Regions from separate parts of the Limnospira sp. PMC 1279.21 genome, predicted to be linked through region 1. Evidence: riboswitches for the same ligand, from Rfam matches in the RefSeq annotation. Region 1 holds a riboswitch; each other region holds the start of a gene.
The links. A riboswitch is a leader RNA that binds a small molecule or an ion and turns the genes downstream of it on or off. The one in region 1 is predicted to bind cobalamin.

Region 1 (5,667 bases):
AGGATTTTAGCATAATTGGCGGCGGCTCCAATCAAGAGAACGGTGTTGACTTTTCCCCTTAATTAACATTTGAAGATAGAGACTTCAAATCTTGATTATTTTGGTAACGCTTCACTGGTTTGAGTCGATACAGCCATCTCCTCAACCGGTGCAGCAGCGCGAACAGCCCGAAACATCCCAAATCGGCACAAACCCGCCCCAAAGGCTAACCGCATTAACAGGAATGTGGGGACTTCTCGCAAGGATTTAATCAATCCCGTCACCCCAAAGCGGATAATCCCCTCTGGACGGATTATCCCCTGCCAAATGGAATCTAGCCAAGAGGGTAGAGTTTCGGCGGTCCAGTCTGCGGTGGTGACTTCACCAGATACCAACCCGGTCGCCGCGAGTTCTTCCGCAAAGCCTTCAATACTAGAGAAAGCCGGATGAGCCCATTGATCCAACAGTTGCCGCATGACTACCTTTTCCCAGGCGTTCAAGGGTTTTTGGCGCGAGTCTCGTTGATTCCAGTCCGCCACCACCAGCACCCCACCGGGTTTTAACACCCGCATCATCTCCCGCGCATATTGGGCTTTATCCGGCATATGGGGTCCGGCTTCAATAGACCAAACCACGTCAAAACTGGCATCGGGGAAAGATAATGCCAAGGCATCATCTACCTGAAACCGCGCATTGAGGTCGGTTGGGGTGAGTTCCTGGGCGCGTTTGACTTGCCCTGGAGAGATAGTAATACCTGTGACGGCAAAGCCATAATCTCGCGCTAGAATGCGACTACTGCCACCGATACCACAACCGACATCCAAAACTGTTGTGCCGGTCTGAAGGCGGTCTAATCCCCCCCAACGGACCATTTCATGCACAAAGTCTTCTTTAGCTTTCAGGAAGTCTTTGGGTTGTGGCGGTGAACCATAGTGACCGAGGTGGATATGTTCCCCCCAGTAAAATTCCAGGATGCCGTCATTAGTCCAATCATCATAGGAGTTGGCAACAGAATCGGCGGATTGATATTTGCGAGGGGAAAGCAGGTAAAGTGTTAATCCTACCACAATTGCTAATAACAGCAGACTAATGGTGATTAAAAAAAGGTTGAACATGGTATAATTGTGTTATAATCTAGGATGGCGTGAACTAAAGCCACTAGGTTTCTGGGTTAAGGTTGGCGCACTCGATAAATGCTATGACAATCTAAGCACGTTTGCCTCACTTTTGTAAATGACTCGATCGCATTAATTGGATTTGGTGAATTATTAACCATAGTTTTCAGGGTTTCAAGATTAGCTTGAAAGTTGGCAATCAGTCGAGAAAAGTCATCGGGTTCTGACCAAATTAATGGCTTGGCTCCCCAGCCCTCTGCGTCAGTCATAGCGGTTCCATGTGGGAAAACTTCGGGCATATATTCAGCTAGGGATAATAAGCTATTAATGTGGGTTAGAGTTTGATTAGCAAAAGGAGCCTCTTTTTCTAAAATCGCTTCCAGAGAACGATAATGGGCTGACAATGCTTTCATGTATTGGCGACGATAGGCGATCGCTAAATCCCTGTCTACGGCTGACAAAGAAGTATTTGGGCTGACATTGAGGGCATTATTGTTGGTTGTATCCGTCAAATAATGGGGATAAACTTTCATCAAAAACCCTCCGCCAATAACCAGTAATACAGCAATTACCAGAGTACAAATAAAGCGGATAAATTTAGTCATTAAGCTAGTCTGGAATGAGAAACTTATGGAGTTTTGTGGGCGGGGTAATAAATTATGGTTTTTCATGTCTTTGGGAGAGCGATCGCCAAATTACCAACCAACCATTTCGGAGTCGATTTATAACTTGAATTTTCCCCTTTTTAGGCGCTTTTTCAGCTTTACCCAGCGCCTCCTGTTTGACAAAAGGATGGACAGAAGCGGGAATTTTTCCAGAGCGATCCAGATAATATTTTAGCATCGTATTTATGCCATCATAAGTTGTTAATAATTGAAGGGGCGATGATATTTTCGCCCCCAAATTAGCGAGCAAGAGAATTTTCAGAAGCCATATAAATTATGGTTTCCGAGGGAATATGATTGGCGACTTGAATCCGAGCAGCCATCATCCGCAGGCTGGAATTCTTCCCAGTGTTTGCAGATTTGCTCGTAGCACTTATGCGGAGTAATTGGCAAATTTTTTAGGTAGAAGAATGTCACCTGATTCAATGACTCCAACAGAAACACTAATTCTGTGGTGGGGTTGTAGGTATCGACAGCTTCCAAAATGTGAGCATTCATAAAATGATGACGCAGAATCACTGTGTCAGGCGCAGCCAGCCACGCATTCAGAAAAGCGGCGAGACGCGATCTAGGTACATAGTGAACCTTAAAAACCTCCCCCGCCATTCCTACTGTTGGCGTATTGGTGCTACAAATCACTGCACCCCGTTCACCATTGAGATACCCCACCCAGGCGTTATAGCCTAGAGACAATAGATTTGTAGCAATAAAATCTTGCTGCCAATTCATCGGCGGATTGGGCGGTTCCTTGGTCGGGCTATCTGTTCCATTCATAAGAAATCCCAGGTGGTTTGCACAGACTCCCCCGTTAGGAAACGGGGGATTTAGACATCAGTTATTTTTCAGTCAAATTAGCTTCCTGGCGCAGAATTTTCGCCGCCTCCACCATATTTTTTAGGGAAGGAATCACCTCTTCCCAACCCCTTGTTTTCAAGCCACAATCGGGATTAACCCAAATCTGTTGTACAGGTAAATTGGCGACCCCGGTTTTTAACTGTTGCACCATCTGTTCTGTGCTGGGAACTGCTGGGCTGTGAACATCGTAAACGCCGTTCCCCACTTGATGTTTGTAGCCCGCATCAGTAATTTCAAACAGGGTTTCGTTATTGCTGCGGCTATTTTCAATGGACAACACATCCGCATCCAACCGCTCAATATGCCCAATAATATCCCCAAATTCCGAGTAACACATATGGGTATGGATTTGGGTTTCCGGTTTGGCTATAGCCGCAGACAGACGGAAAGCATCCACCGCCCAGGATAGATACTCATCCCAACGTTCTGGCTTCAGAGGCAGCCCTTCCCGCAAGGCAGGTTCATCAATTTGTACCATCTTCGCCCCCGCGGCTTCTAAGTCGGCTACTTCATCCCGCAAGGCTAAGGCAATCTGCATGGCTTGTTTACTGCGCGGAATATCGGTGCGGGTAAATGACCAGTTAATCATGGTGACCGGACCGGTTAGCATCCCTTTGACAATTTTATCGGTCAGGGATTGGGCTACCTTGAACTCTCGAACTGTCATGGGTCCGGTGCGGGCGACATCTCCATAAATAATCGGGGGACGCACGCAACGGCTGCCGTAACTTTGCACCCAACCATGTTCAGTAAAGGCAAAGCCTGATAACTGTTGCCCGAAAAATTCCACCATGTCGGTGCGCTCAAATTCCCCATGCACTAATACATCGAGTCCGGCTTCTTCTTGGAATTGGATGCACTTGGCAATTTCGGCATCGATCGCCGCTTCATATTCGGCTTGGGTAATGTCACCCCGTTTCAGTTTCACCCGCAGTTGCCGCACTTCGGAGGTTTGGGGGAAAGACCCGATGGTGGTGGTGGGGAATGGGGGCAAAACGGGCTGGCGTTCTTGACGTTGTTCATAAGGCAAAGTCCGCTCTAAATCCTGGGAGGTCAGATTTTGCAGGCGTTCTTTTACCCCCTGATTAACTGGGCTAAATTCCTGGAAGGTTTGCCATTGCCGGAGGATGACTTCCAGATACTTGTCAGGTTCTTGGGTTCCATAGGAGCGATCGGCCCAATCAGCCAGCAGTGTGATTTCTACTAACTTCTGTTCAGCAAAGCTCAAAACGGACCGCAAGGGTTCGGGGAGTTTGGTTTCTCGCTGGGCATCGTATGGCACAAATTGCAGGGAAGCAGACGGCTGAATCCGCAGGTTAGGGGTGACACGGGAAATGGCTTCCAGGGTTGACAAAACGGAGTCCGGGCGAATTTTCCATACATTGCGGGCATCGACAATTCCCGCCCCCAACTCTTTATCGTCGGGGAAACCATACTGTTGCAGTAACTCTAGGTTACGCCCACGGGTGAAGTCTAAACTAATGCCAGCGACGGGTAATTCCATCACCCAGGGGTAATTGTCTCCCAAGTCATCAAAGTAGGTGACCAGGTGAATGGGTAAGCCGACTTGGCTGAGAGATTGATAAGTTGATTGATAGAGTTGTTTAAAGTTGGCAGCATCTCCGAAGACTAAAGCAGGTTCATGGATTTGGACTTCAGCGACACCCATTTTTTGGAGTTCCTGGAGAAGCAGGAGATAGCGATCGCCTAGTTGTTTTCCCGCTTGGTCTTGATTCATCTCCAAACGACTCAGCCGCAGCAAAGTCACCGGACCCAAAACAATGGGAACAGCGCGATCGCCTAATAAGGTTTGAGCGCGATGCACGGTTTGCAGGAAATCGCTAAAGTCGGCTGGCTGTAATGTTTCGGGAATTTCTGGGACGAGGTAGTGATAGTTGGTGTCGAACCATTTGGTCATTTCCAGGGCGGCAATGCCATCCTTACCCCGCGCCATGGCAAAATAACGGTCGAGTCCGCTAAAGGATGCAAACCGTTCGGGAATGATGCCTAAGCGGATGCTCCAGTCTAAAACGTGATCGTAGAGGCTCATGTCGCCAATACCAATGCGATCGATGCCTGCTTGTCGTTGAGTTTCCCAGTTTTTGAACTCAACTTCATTCCGAGTCTGGATGAGGGTTTCTGCGTCCGATTTACCCCGCCAAAAGGCTTCTAATGCCTTTTTTAACTCGCGACTTTTACCAATACGAGGATAGCCGATAGTCGCGGTTTCCAGACGGGTTTGAGTGTATGTTTCCAAGGTCATAAATTGTCGCGTCCTAACGCTGAAAATAGTCATAGAAATCTAGTCCATCCCCGCGACAAACCAGCGGAGTGAACAATTCAAAGCAGCAGAATATCTGCCCAATTGAGTTAAGCAATACTCAGACCAGACTGATTCAAGTCACCGTTAGCATGAGTGACCATCTGCCAGTCAATGTCTACATAAGGCTAGTTTTCTCAAAATGGCAATTTCAAATCAGGGCGCTACCCATGCAACGCCAGGGGAGTCGTCCTAAAAAATGAAGGCAATATTAATTGTGAAAAAGCTAAACGAACCATCATCCGTACCTCGCAGACGAAAAATAACAGTTTGGTGCATCTCCAGAGGAGACAGTTCGGCGGGCATTCTGACTTAGAGAGTTGTGTCTCTCCTCACAGCTGCGGGACAGCGCCGGATTTACGCCGGACTTTCCCCCTTACGTCTGATGGCTGCTCCCCATCAGAACCGACAATATTTAAGCATGATAACACACAAAGCGGAGATTTGACGAAATCATGGCAAAGTTACTGTAAACTGGGGGAACAACGATAGATGTCAGCAACCCGGTTTCTAGGGCTTAGGGTTTCACCAAGCGGCCAAGCCGCCCAAAGTCCATGGGAGAGCCACGGCACGAGAGCATGATTTAATCACAAATTCGGTTAATATTTTAGGGCAATACGGTATAATAAGCGAGAAGGGTTGAGGATAAACCTATTGCCAGATATGTCAAACCCAAGGAAGCGGCCCAAATCCTTCGAGTCCATGAAAGAACACTCCGCAGATGGGACGACAA
Region 2 (6,817 bases), on a different contig from region 1:
TATTTTCGGTTAAAACAATAATGGCTGGTTGGTTCATAACTTAGGGGGAATTAAGGGTTAATTCGGGGTTATTTGGGCAGGTTATGACTAGGTACTAAAATTAATGACCAGTAGGTAACTGAGTTATGGTCAACTTCTGTAATGGGGATAATTGCCTGATTTTTCCAAGTAGCGCGTTCGATATATAAAGCCCTTTGTAGTAGTCCTAAATCTGCCAAAATTTGATAAACTTTAGCAAAATGCCGACCTAATTTCATAATGGCGGCTGCATCAGCTACCGAGAGGCGATCGCGTAATATATCCGCCTCTAATGTAGCCGGAAGAATGGTAAAGACATCATTGCGATAAGTTATCGGTACTCCCAACATAGCCGCACTAGCCATCACTGAAGAAATCCCAGGTATGACCTCAATTGAAAACCGCCCTGATAAGCGATTAAAAATGTACATAAACGTACCATAAAGCATCGGATCTCCCAGACACAAAACCGCCACATCTTTCCCCTGGCTGAGATGTTCGGCAATTTTTTCCGCCCCGATATCATAATAAGGCTGTGACGATCGCTGCACACTAAAGGGTAGGGGGATAGGAATTTCGATCTGATCAGGGGAGATAAAATCGGCGACGATCGCCCTAGCTAAAACCTTGCCATTTTCCAAACTGGGATAGGCAATGACGGGAACAGTTGTTAAAATACGATGTGCTTTTAAAGTTAGTAATTCCGGATCTCCCGGACCAATTCCCAACCCATAAAGTCGCCCTAATTTAGTCATAATTCATTTTCCTTTGCTAACGCATTTACTGCCGCCGCTGCGATCGCACTCCCACCGCGCCGCCCATGGAGTGTCATAAATGGAATACCACGGCTATTAGATGCCAATTCAAGTTTCGACTCTGCCGCGCCGACAAAGCCGACCGGAAACCCTAAAATCAGTGCAGGTTTCACTAAACCATCATCCAACATTTCCAGCAGGTGAAAGAGGGCAGTCGGTGCATTACCAATGGCTACCACTGCGCCTTGTAAATTATCCCCCCATAACTCCAATGCTGCCGCCGACCGAGTATTATTAATCTGGCGAGCGATATTAGGGACATCTGGATGATTTAGGGTACAAATAATCGGGTTATTTTTAGGTAAGCGTTTTTTAGTAATTCCCCTAGCCACCATCATGGCATCACAAAAGATGGCTTTTCCCTGTTGTAGTGCCTCCCGTCCGACTTTAACGGCATTTTCTGAGGCTTGTAAATCTCCGACAATATCCGTCATTCCGCAGGCATGAATTAACCTAACTGCTACATGAGATAAATCATCTGATAAACCTTGAAAGTTGGTTTCATCCCGAATTATTCCAAAGGATTTCTGATATATTTGGTTGCCGTCACGCAGGTAGTCTATCATCAGCAAATTTGCAGGTAATTAGTGATTAATTAAGTGGGCGATTTTGGGTCAAAAAATTGGCTAAAAATTCGGGTATTTCGGTAAATACTCCCTCAAAAATTTTTTGTTTTAAGGATTGTTCACCATCCCCAAGATACACTTGGTAGCCTTCGATAGTTTTCCCATTTTGATTAATTGTATGCCCTAAAAGGGTGATTTCTGCGGGACTGGGTTGAGCGCAAAATTTAGGGCAACCAGTTACATGAATATTAATAGGAGTATCTAAATTTAATCGCTGGTGGAGATATTCTGCTAATTGGGAAGCGTGAGTTTGAGTGTGGGTAAGTGATGCGGCACAGCCAGGCTTACCACCACAAGCAGCGATCGCCACTTGATTTGACTCAATTTCCGCGAAGCCTAATAAAGATAGTTTCGGCAATAATTGGCTGATTTGTTGATGGGGAATATCTGGCATTATAATTGTTTGCCAAGGGGTTAATCTTAACTCGGCATTACCAAAGGTTTCTGAAAGTTCGACTAATCCTAACCATTGTTGTGCATTAATTTGTCCTAGGTGTAATGATATCCCAATATAACACAATTCGGCGTTTTTTTGGGGATAAATTCCTAAATGATGATAGGGTTGGCTGGGGGTAGGTTCAGCGGACAATATCGGCAAGGGCTGGGTTAGTTGGCTGTTGACTTGCTGGATATATGTATCTAATCCTAGATGGTCAATTAGCTGTTTCATCCGAGGCTTTTTCCCGGTATCTAAGGGGTTGTTTCGGACATACTCCCCATAGACATTAATAAGGGTAGCGACTACAGATAAACATTGTTCTGGCGTGATGACAAGTTGGGTATTATATAGCTTTTTATCTCCGGCGATCGCCAACTGAAAATTAATGCTATTATTCCCATCATCTACCGAGATCGCATTAAGCTGAATCTGATTATATCGATGTTCCCAAGCCACCGGAGAACGGATACCAATTCCCACAGTCCCCCCCCCATCAACTCCGATGCTAAACTTAGGACTAAGTTCGCCAATTAACGGGTGATTTTGAATCAGATTATCCAGGGCTTTAATCAGGGGACGAGTATCAATTAACTCCTGGCTATCAATTCCCGCCGTCGGACTACCCATAATATTGCGTAGGTGGTCTATGTGGGGATTTTGAGCAGCTAAATTTAATTTTTGCAGCATCTCAAAAACGGCGCTAGTTGGTGGTTTTTGCACTCCCCGAATTTGTAAATTAGCGCGATTAGTTACTTGTAGCGTCCCTCCCCACTCCGTTAATAAATCACCCAATAATTTACCCTGTTTACTATTAATTAATCCGCCCGGAGTCCGAATGCGGATTAAAAAACCATCCTGGGCGTGGGTTCCATAAAATAGACCCGGACAAACATTTGCTTTAACTAACCAATTCATGGTGATTTGTTTCTCCATGCGACGCAGAGAATGAGCCGCAAAATTAGCTGATTTTGACAACTCATCAATAACTTGTAGTTGGCATTCTGACTCAGAAAATTGTATTACAGTTGCGGCACAGTGTCGGAATCTCACCGAACTTTCCCAACGACAAGCCCAAATACTATATCATGAATACTGGTATTTTAACTATAAATCATGGTCAGCAGGGATTTTTCCCACAAATGGTTATCAATTGTAGGAATTGGGGAAGATGGGTTAGAAGGGTTAAGCGCCACGGCGCGATCGCTTTTATCTATGGCTTCAGTAGTTGTCGGTGGTCAACGTCATTTAGCAATGTTACCCCCGGAGGATAAACGAGAAAAACTCCTCTGGACTTCTCCTCTGGATGAGTCGATCGCAGAAATTATCCGCCGCCGTGGTCAACCCGTCTGTGTTTTAGCTAGTGGCGATCCGATGTGGTATGGTATTGGCGTTACCCTTACCCGTCGCCTACCCCTTGAGGAAATTACTATAATTCCTTCTCCCTCTACATTTAGCCTAATTTGTAGTCGTTTGGGTTGGTCTGTAACCGATGTAGAAACCCTGAGTTTATGTGGTCGTCCCCTGGCTTTATTAAATCGGGTAATTTATGGGGGTGCGCGTCTGTTAATTTTAAGTGCTAATCGTCGCACTCCCGCCGCCGTGGCTGAACTCCTAACACATCAAGGATTTGGTGATAGTTTAATCGTGGTGTTGGAACATTTGGGAGGCAAAAAAGAGAGACAAATTTCGGGTATCGCTTCCTCTTGGGATGTTGACGAAGTGGCTGATTTAAATGCGATCGCCGTAGAGTGTATTAGTTCTAATCCCGTTAACTTTTCCCCTAGTTTCCCGGGACTTCCTGACAGCGCCTACCACCACGACGGACAGTTAACTAAACAGGAGGTCCGAGCGATTACTCTCAGTCGATTATCTCCCCTACCGGGACAACTTTTATGGGATGTCGGTGCAGGTTGTGGGTCCATTGGTATTGAGTGGATGAGAAGCGATCGCCGTTGTCAAAGTATCGCCATAGAACAGCATCCCAGACGCTTAGAATATATTGCTGATAATGCCACAGCTTTAGGGACTCCAGACCTGAAAATAATAGCCGGAAAAGCACCCGAATCATTAATTAATTTACCTTCCCCTGATGCCATTTTTATTGGTGGTGGTATTACCACCCCAGGTCTATTAGAAACCTGTTGGGAAAAATTGCGATCGGGAGGTCGTCTAGTGGCTAATACAGTCACAGTTGAGAGTGAGTTACTTCTGTTACAATGGCATAATAAATTAGGGGGGGAACTTACCCGAATTGGCATTGAAAGAACTGCAGCCATTGGCAATTTTTTAGGCTGGAAACCCTTAGCTACTGTCACTCAATGGTCAGTGCTGAAACCATAACTAAAAAGGCGGTTTATTGTTGGTGTAACCAAGCGATCGCCGACTCAATATCAGCCACTGTTTCCCCCATAGGAATGGGAGGACGTTGCACCATAACCACAGGTAATTTCAACTCTCGCGCCGCCACAATTTTGGCGTAGGTAGCATCACCGCCGCTATTTTTACTAACAATTGCACCCAGTTGATATTCCCGTAAAATTGACAGTTCATCTATCACCGAAAACGGCCCCCTTTGTAACAATAATTCCCCCCTAGGTATAGGTAAATTCGGCTGAGGTGGGTCAATCATCCGCATTAAAAACCAGATATCTTTTAGTTCAGCATAGGCGGAAAGTTCCTGACGACCAATAGTTAAAAATACCCGTTCAGCTAACCCTGATAAAACCATAGTAGCCTGTGAGTGACTATCCACCTCAACCCAGTTATCGCCGGGGACTTTTTCCCAAGCCGGACGGACAACCATTAACCGTTTAATTCCACATTCATTAGCTGCTATAGCCGCGTGGTCAGAAATTTGGGCAGCAAAGGGGTGGGTAACATCAATTAAAATATCAATTTTTTGTTGTTTTAAATAGTCGATTAAACCCTGAACACCGCCAAAACCCCCAATCCGAAAAGCCGCCGGGTCTTTCGGGGTAACTGGCTGTTGAGTGCGACCCGCAAAAGAAGCGATCGCCTCTATATTCGCCATAGTTTGAACCCTATCATATAGGGCTGTCGCTTCCGCCGTTCCTCCCAAAATCAAGATTTTTTTACAGTAATTACTCATCCAAATTAATAGGTTAAGATTAGCCCGATAAACCCCAGCAAAAACCAGGTTTTCTATGGGAATTCCAGACAGACTTAACCATCAATTCCATAAAAAACCCAGTTCTTGACTGTCAGAATTATCTACAGACCAGATAAAACTTCCCGCGCCGCCGCCAGAGTTTGATCAATATCTTCCTCAGTATGCACAAAAGAAGTAAAACCAGCCTCAAATTGTGAAGGAGCCAAATAAATACCCCGTTCTAACATACCTCGATGGAAGCGACCAAACTTCGCCAAATCAGACTTTTTAGCATGATCATAATTATGAACAGGTCCCTCCGTAAAAAAGAACCCAAACATCGCGCTAATTTGGCCACCACAGGCTGCATGACCTGTTTCTTTAGCAATTTCCAATAAGCCATTACTCAGCTTTTTGGTAATTTGGTCGAGATATTCATAAGTCCCCGGCTTTTGCAATAGTTCCAGAGTCTTAATTCCCGCCGTCATGGCTAGGGGATTTCCTGATAGGGTTCCCGCTTGGTACATGGGACCTGCTGGCGCGACCATAGCCATAATATCCTGACGACCGCCATAGGCTCCCACAGGTAAGCCACCACCGATAATTTTACCCAAAGTAGTTAAATCTGGGGTAACACCAAATTTTTCTTGAGCGCCACCGTAAGCAATGCGGAAGCCAGTCATCACCTCATCAAATACCAGTAAAGCGCCATTTTCCTCGGTCAGCATCCGCAAACCTTCCAGGAAACCCGCATCAGGAGGAATAAAGCCAGAGTTGCCTACAACGGCTTCTAGGATGATACCTGCGATTTGACCTGGATTTTCCGAAAATAGTTTTTTGACCGCTTCTAGGTCATTGTAGGGGGCGTTGAGAGTGTTTACAGTCACGTTTTTAGGTACGCCGGGAGAATCGGGTAAGCCGAGAGTCGCCACACCCGATCCGGCTTTGACTAGGAACATATCCGCGTGGCCGTGGTAGCAGCCCTCAAATTTGATGATTTTTTCGCGACCCGTAAAGGCTCGCATTAGTCGCAGTACGGACATACAGGCTTCCGTACCAGAGTTGACAAACCTTACCATTTCGATGCTGGGAACAGCGTCGATCACCATTTCCGCTAAAACGTTTTCTAGGGCGCAGGGTGCGCCGAAACTGGTCCCTTTTTCTAGCGCTTCGTGGAGAGCGGCGATTACTTCTGGGTGAGCATGACCGCAAATAGCTGGCCCCCAAGTGCCAACATAGTCAATATATTGGTTCCCGTCAACGTCCCAAACGTATGCTCCTTTGACGCGATCGAAAACTATGGGTTGACCGCCAACGGATTTGAATGCACGCACTGGGGAGCTAACCCCCCCTGGCATGATTTTTTGGGCGGCGCTGAAGATTTCCTCCGATTTTGTTGTTTTTAATGGGGTGCTTACCACTTTAATCTCCTTATGCTTAATATGTTTGGATGCTGTGGTGCCAAATTTGCTAACGGTGAGACACAAAATGATATTCTAAACAGTAGTGGTGTTTTTTATGAAATTTAGTGGAGTTATGGCAGCCGGGAAACCCCCAGAATTGGGGAATCTGATTGATATTGATAAAATTCGTTACGATGATCAGGGCCTGGTAGCGATCGCCATTCAGGATATCTTAAATGGTGGGGTTTTGGCTTTGGGGTCGATGAACCGGGAAGCACTACAGAAAACCCTCGCGACTCAACAACTGTGGTGGGTTCAACAGTCACAGATTGAACTTTGGCATCCTGATATTATACTGGAGTCCATTAGCTATGACTACCGGGGCAATTTTCTGGTGGCTGGGGTTG
Region 3 (6,817 bases), on a different contig from region 1:
TATTTTTGAAAATGCTTTAGAGGGAATTTTTCAAATTGACCTACAAGGAAAGTATATTAGTGCTAACCCGGCTTTAGCTCAAATCTTGGGCTATGACTCTCAACAACAACTGTTGGTTAGGGGTAGCCAAATTAAGAATGTTTATGCTGATCCGGAAACTTATAATAGGTTTATTAATCTTTTACAAACTCGGGGTTCAGTTTCTAATTTTGAAGCCCAAGTTTATCGGCGGGATGGTGAAGCAATTTGGATCTGGCAAAATGCGCGGGCTATTTATAGCGATCGCCATAACCGTGTGCTTTACTATGAAGGGTCAATTATGGAAATTACCCACCTGAAAGAAACGGAAGCTAAACTGCGTCATAGCGCCTCCCATGACTCTCTTACCGATTTATGGAATCGGGCATTTTTCCTAGATAAATTAGATGATTCTATTAGAAAGTGTAAGACCCTAGATAATTATCAATTTGCTATTCTGTTCTTAGACCTGGATGGGTTCCAATTTATTAATGATAGCCTCGGACACGCCATCGGCGACCAACTGCTAATCGAGGTTAGTAAGCGGCTTACAGATTCTGTGGATTCACATATCCTCGCACGATTGGGAGGGGATGAGTTCACGATTTTATTAGAAAATATTAGGGATATTCAAGAGGCGATCGATGTGGCGGAAAGGATTCAGGAATCCTTAAAATTGCCGATATTCCTCGAAAAAAATCAGATTTTTACGGGTGCGAGTATTGGTATTGTTGAGGGTAACTCTAATTATCAAAGTTCTCCAGAGGTATTAAGAGATGCAGATACGGCCATGTATCGCGCTAAAAGGCAAGGAAAAGGCTGTTATGTGGTTTTTGACTCGACGATGCGAACCAATGCTCTGCGGCGCTTATACCTGCAAACCCAGCTACGTTTAGCGTTACAAGAACAACAGTTTGAGCTGAACTATCAACCTATTATTGAACTATCGACGGGGACTATTGCAGGATTTGAGGCTTTATTGCGTTGGGACCACCCCCAAGAGGGTTTGATATCCCCGGCTGAGTTTATCCCCATAGCTGAGGAAGCGGGTTTAATTGTTGATATTGGGGAATGGGTATTGCGACAGGCTTGTTTTCAGTTAAGCGAATGGAAAGAGAAATTTGCGGTTTATTCTAATTTGATGATGAGTGTTAACCTGTCTTCTCAGCAATTTACTAATGATTTAAGTCGGCGCATTAGCAAGATTTTAGTTGAGACGGGGGTGGCGGGTTCGGAGTTAAAATTAGAGATTACAGAAACGGCGATTATGAATGACCCGGAATTAGCGATCGCCACTTTACAACAACTCAAACAACAACAAATCAAAATTTGTATTGATGACTTTGGTACAGGTTACTGTTCGTTGGGTTATCTGCATAAATTCCCAGTAGATATCCTCAAAATTGACCGCTCATTTGTTAGTCAAATTCCCGAAGGTGAGGATAAGCGGGAAATTGTCCGGGTCATTGTGGCTTTGGCTGAAAGTCTGAAGATGGATGCGATCGCCGAAGGTATTGAAACTGCCGAACAACTCCACCATTTACAGAATTTTAAGTGTAAATATGGACAGGGTTATTTTTTCTTCCGTCCCCTCAATTGTCAAGCGGTAGAAGCATTATTAAACCATGATCAAAGGGGATTACCACTACCTGCCCAATTTTAACCAAATTTTAAGAATTTGACCGCCAATAGCGATCGCGTATCTGTTGCTGAATCTGATTTAACTGTGGTTGAGATAAAGCCATATTCTCAGCTTGTAACCAATTAATTAAATCCCCCACTAAAGGAACCCCCAAACCTAAATCTTGGAGTTGTTGACTTTGACTAAAAACGGCTTCTGGTGTACCTTGAAAAGCCAGTTTTCCCCTATCAAGTACCAAAACCCAATCCGCCCAGGCTTCGACAAAATCCAAATTATGAGTAGCGATAACCACAGTAGTTCCTCGCTGTTGAATCTGATTTAATAAGCAGTGAAAATTAGTAACTTGATAGGAGTCAAGATAAGCCGTAGGTTCATCCAAAAACAAGAGTTGTGGCTGCAACACCATTATATCAGCAATTGACACCCTTTTTTTCTGCCCCAAACTCAGATAATTAATCGGGAAATCCGCCAAACCCACTAAATCAAATTCAGCCAAAATTTGGCGCACCCGTTGAGCAATTTCTGAGGTAGATAAACCCAAATTACACAAGCCATAGGAAATATCTTCTGACACGGTAGTTGCTACTAACTGCTGTTCAGGATTTGGGAACACTAAACCCACCTTTTGGCGCAATTGATTCAACCATCGCCGTTTATATTGTAGCGGTTGACCTCGCCAACTAATCACCCCGGACTGAGGACGATATAACCCATTAGCTAATCGAAATAAGGTAGTTTTTCCGCAGCCATTACGTCCAATGACAGCATAACGCTGATATCTACCAAATTGACAAGTGATATTTTCCAGAGTTGGCTGCTGACTACCGGGGTAAGTATACTGAACATTATCAAATTCTAGTAACTCAAATTCCGATGACATACAACCATCCAATAATCACCAATAATAGTAGACAACCACAACATCCTTCCCAGGTATATCGAGGGTTGGATTGATGGCGAGAAACCGACCAAACCCGCAACTCTCCGTTAAACCCCCGCGCGGTTAATCCTAAACAAATTTGTCGATAATTTTCTAGGGTTTGTTGGAGTAGTTGACTGGTGACAATTCCTAAACTGCGGATTGTAGTTTTCCAGTCACCATAACCGATACGAACCTGTTGAGCGATTAATAATTGACTAGCGGTTTCAGTTAACATAAAAATAAACCGATACATTAACATTAATAGTTCTGTGATTAAACTGGGACAGCCAATCTTACGGAAAATTCTAATGATTTCGACGAAGGGGGTAGTGAGTAAAAGAAAATACATACAGGAGCTTAAAACTAGGGAGCGAGTTAGTAGAAAACCAGCTTGTTGCATTCCTTGATTACTGAAATATATCAAGATATTACCTAGGTTAAATTCCCAGATAATATCAGTTTTAATTAATTCAATATTAGCTGAATTAACCACCCCCAATAGTAAGGCGGGAATGCTAGTTAACCAAAAACTGAAGGGGATGGCTTGCAATTTCAGATAAATTCCTAGGGGAATTTTAGCGTAAATCACGACCCAAATTGTCACCCAAATGGTGATCAATATTTGCAGGAGGGGGGGAGCCGCCAAACTGAGACAAAACAGGATGGCGGCAAAGGCTAACTTATGTTCTGAGGGTAAATACCTTAACCGATTGGTATAGGCGATCGCATCAATTTGATGGTACATTTAGGATGAGCGATTTTTGCCTTGTTTACGGCCTTTATATAAGCCAATCACATAGCCGACGATACCCGCACCAATAGCAGCTTGAGAAACAAATAACAGGCTCTCAATTTCGCCACTGGGAACTTCTAAGATAGGTTCAAACCAGGGTTGATAATTGGGTTGAATTTCGCCGATGAGATTTTCGGCTTGTTCATCGGCTCCCTCATAGTCTCCTCGGATAAAAATTAGCGGCGTTACGGATAAAATAACGACGGCTAAAATCATCCACAAATTGCCATTTTTTACAGGTTTATCAGAAGTTGGTGTCATGATTTTACTTAGCTATTAGCTTTCCCAATTTTCAAGGTTTGCAGTTCTTCTGAGGCGTAGGACTCTAACCAATTCCAAACTACCAGCGTTAATAGTCCCTCACTAATTGATAGGGGAATTTGAGTGACTGCAAAAATCCCCGCAAATTTGATAAAGGAAGCCATAACCCCCCCAGAAGCAGCCGGAAAAGCTACGGCTAACTGTATGGAGGTAATTAAATAAGTGGCTAAACTTCCCAAGGCTGCTGCGAAGAAAATACCTAACTTTTGTTGGTTAAATTGGCAGAATAGTTGATAAATGCCATAGGCAACCCAAGGGCCGACAATCGCCATAGAAAATACATTAGCTCCCAAGGTAGTTAAACCGCCGTGAGCGAGTAATACGGCTTGGAAAAGTAGGACTAAACTGCCTAAAACTGTCATCACTGACGGTCCGAATAAAACCACTCCTAATCCGGTTCCGGTGGGGTGAGAACAACTCCCTGTAACTGAGGGGATTTTTAGAGCTGACAGGACAAACGTAAAGGCTCCTGCTAGGGCAATTAATAGCTTTAGTTCGGGGTTGTTTCGGGTAATTTTGGTGAGTTTTTGAAAACCAATAACCCAGAAAGGGATGATTAACACCCACCAAAAAATTGCCCAGGTAATAGGTAAAAAACCTTCCATAATGTGCATTGCTTGAGCTGGAGTGGCTGCACCTATTACCAAATAAAATGTTAACCCAATCATGGCGATTAGGTGTATCATTCGATGATTTTTGCTCATCTGTACCTCGCAGATTTGTGAGTGAGAAATAACTATAGGCGGGCATCCTGACTCACAGATGGGGTGGACAAATTAGCCGGAAATCTGATTACAGTTGCGGGACAGCGCCGGATTTACACCGAACTTTCCCCATTACTCCTAGTGGCTGTTCCCCACTAGAACCTATAGTTGGCGCTATTGTATCATGTGTAGGTCAACAGTGAACCAAGCTGGCAAATATTTAATTAAGTTTGCTCTCGCCTGGCCCAATATTGTTGGACGGCTTGGACGTTATACCAATTTAAAAAAATCCGAGAAATTTCTAAGGCTAATTGAGGCTGACCACGATTAATTAACCACTGTAAAAAATGCGCCATGGTCCTTTCATTGAGTTGACCTCTTAGGGATAAAATGCCCCAGAGTATCCGATGCAAAATGGTCATTTGAATCATCATTTTGACTGACCAGGTAGGATGTTTTTGATAGAAAACTACCCCCATTCTGCCTCTTTGTTTTTCTTTTTCAATTAGGGCGGGTATTTGGTCTAAGTTAAAGGGGGGATGCCAATGATATCCGACGGCGGCGGGGCATTTGATTAATTTTAAGCCTAATTTTTTTAGCCTAACTCCTAGTTCCAGGTCTTCCCAACCATAAAGCTGAAATTTAGGGTCAAATAATCCGGCTTCGATTAGCCAATGGCGGGCGATCGCCACATTTCCGGTGGCAAAATAAGCGGCAGAAAAATCGGTGATTTTATAGGGTTCTGTGGTGGGATTTTCAAAATTGCAGGTATTCACAACTCGACCATAGGTAAAGATGCGATCGCTTTTTTGAGAGTTGGCAATTAAGGCGGTAGCGTGAGCGGCAAGAAAGCTATCAGTTACCACCAAATCACTATCGATAAAAACAATCAGATCTCCCCTCGCCTGTTCAACTCCCAAATTTCGCGCCGCCGCTGGTCCCTGGTGGTCTTGCTGGTAGATGCGAAGATGGGGAAATTCGAGGGTGTTAGTTCCCAACCATTCCACAGTCCCATCAGTGGAACCATCATCGACTAACACCACCTCATAGCCAGTCACGGCGGCGCTATAGGTTTGATTTTCCAATGCTCTCAGACACTTCTGTAAAATCGGCAAACGGTTATAGGTAGGGATAACAACGCTAAAAAACATATATTTTCTGGGACAGTTGGCGATGCTCTGCAACTATAACCTAATTGTTACAGCCTTACTTTTCAATGGTGGCGATTGGGGTGATAATGAAATGTTTGTTGATCTAGGAGCTTTGGTAGATTATGGGTCGCGCTGAAAAAGCTGTACTTGCCTACTCTGGTGGTGTAGATACCTCTGTCTGTATTCCTTATCTCAAAAATGAGTTTGGGGTAGCTGAAGTAATTACTGTGGCGGTTGACTTGGGACAAGGTGATGAACTAGGACCAGTGAAACAAAAGGCCCTCGACTCTGGCGCGAGTGAGTCTTTAGTGATTGATGTACAACAGCGATTTGTACAGGAGTTTGCTTTTCCGGCTATTCAAGCTAATGCTTTGTATGAGAACCGCTACCCCCTGGCTACGGCTTTAGCACGTCCTTTGATTGCTCAGGTTTTGGTGGAAGTTGCCGAAAAATACGGAGCAGATGCGATCGCTCACGGTTGCACGGGAAAAGGCAATGATCAGGTCCGCTTTGATGTCTCTATCGGCGCTCTCAACCCTAATATTAAGATTTTAGCTCCGGCTAGGGAATGGGGTATGAGTCGGGAAGAGACGATCGCTTATGGGGAAAAATTTGGCATTTCCTTCCCCGTTAAAAAGTCTTCCCCCTACAGTCTCGATCGCAACTTGCTTGGTATGGCGATCGAAGCTGGACCTCTGGAAGACCCCTGGGTTGAACCCCCAGAGGATGTCTATGGGATGACTAAAGCGATCGCTGATACTCCTGACCAGCCAGAATATTTAGAAATTGGCTTTCAATCTGGCATTCCTGTTAGCCTCAATGGGGAAGCACTCAACGGCGTTGACCTCATCTCTCGCTTAAATGCGATCGCCGGAAACCACGGTATCGGACGCATTGATATGATCGAGAATCGTTTGGTAGGTATTAAATCTCGGGAAGTTTACGAATCCCCTGCCATGGTTGTACTCATTCAGGCTCACCGAGATCTTGAAAGTCTGGTTCTCACTTCTGATGTCACCCGCTATAAACGCGGTATTGAGGAAACCTATAGCCAAATTGTCTATAATGGCCTCTGGTTTAGTCCCCTCAAAGGTGCGATCGATGCCTTTATCAAACAAACTCAAGAACGGGTCAGCGGCACTGTACGGGTCAAACTGTTTAAAGGCAATTGCAACATTGTCGGTCGCCAGTCTGACAAATCCCTCTACAGCCTTGACCTGGCTACTTACGGTTCTGAAGATGTATTTGACCACAAAGCCGCCGAAG

Region 2: linked by a shared signal. The riboswitch ahead of cobG (precorrin-3B synthase) and the one ahead of metE (5-methyltetrahydropteroyltriglutamate--homocysteine S-methyltransferase) in region 1 are both predicted to bind cobalamin.
Region 3: linked by a shared signal. The riboswitch ahead of P5683_RS17360 (energy-coupling factor ABC transporter permease) and the one ahead of metE (5-methyltetrahydropteroyltriglutamate--homocysteine S-methyltransferase) in region 1 are both predicted to bind cobalamin.

Annotation. Positions count from the first base shown of each region.
Region 1 covers NZ_JARPLU010000219.1:716-6,382, forward strand. Annotated here, with positions in the region: gene P5683_RS21755 (methyltransferase domain-containing protein) at 96-1,094, opposite strand; gene P5683_RS21760 (cytochrome c) at 1,151-1,699, opposite strand; gene P5683_RS21765 (hypothetical protein) at 1,752-1,937, opposite strand; gene P5683_RS21770 (hypothetical protein) at 2,018-2,533, opposite strand; gene metE (5-methyltetrahydropteroyltriglutamate--homocysteine S-methyltransferase) at 2,595-4,877, opposite strand; cobalamin riboswitch at 5,214-5,359, opposite strand; partial or broken gene P5683_RS21780 (IS607 family transposase) at 5,588-5,667, shown strand, end outside.
Region 2 covers NZ_JARPLU010000053.1:20,191-27,007, reverse strand. Annotated here, with positions in the region: gene cobJ (precorrin-3B C(17)-methyltransferase) at 1-37, opposite strand, end outside; gene cobI (precorrin-2 C(20)-methyltransferase) at 69-773, opposite strand; gene P5683_RS10495 (precorrin-8X methylmutase) at 770-1,399, opposite strand; gene cobG (precorrin-3B synthase) at 1,425-2,873, opposite strand; cobalamin riboswitch at 2,872-2,996, opposite strand; gene cbiE (precorrin-6y C5,15-methyltransferase (decarboxylating) subunit CbiE) at 3,012-4,238, shown strand; gene P5683_RS10480 (cobalt-precorrin-6A reductase) at 4,252-5,007, opposite strand; gene hemL (glutamate-1-semialdehyde 2,1-aminomutase) at 5,130-6,428, opposite strand; gene hisE (phosphoribosyl-ATP diphosphatase) at 6,526-6,817, shown strand, end outside.
Region 3 covers NZ_JARPLU010000125.1:151-6,967, reverse strand. Annotated here, with positions in the region: gene P5683_RS17380 (EAL domain-containing protein) at 1-1,681, shown strand, start outside; gene P5683_RS17375 (energy-coupling factor ABC transporter ATP-binding protein) at 1,689-2,540, opposite strand; gene cbiQ (cobalt ECF transporter T component CbiQ) at 2,524-3,327, opposite strand; gene P5683_RS17365 (energy-coupling factor ABC transporter substrate-binding protein) at 3,328-3,636, opposite strand; gene P5683_RS17360 (energy-coupling factor ABC transporter permease) at 3,645-4,400, opposite strand; cobalamin riboswitch at 4,420-4,581, opposite strand; gene P5683_RS17355 (glycosyltransferase family 2 protein) at 4,625-5,551, opposite strand; gene P5683_RS17350 (argininosuccinate synthase) at 5,674-6,817, shown strand, end outside.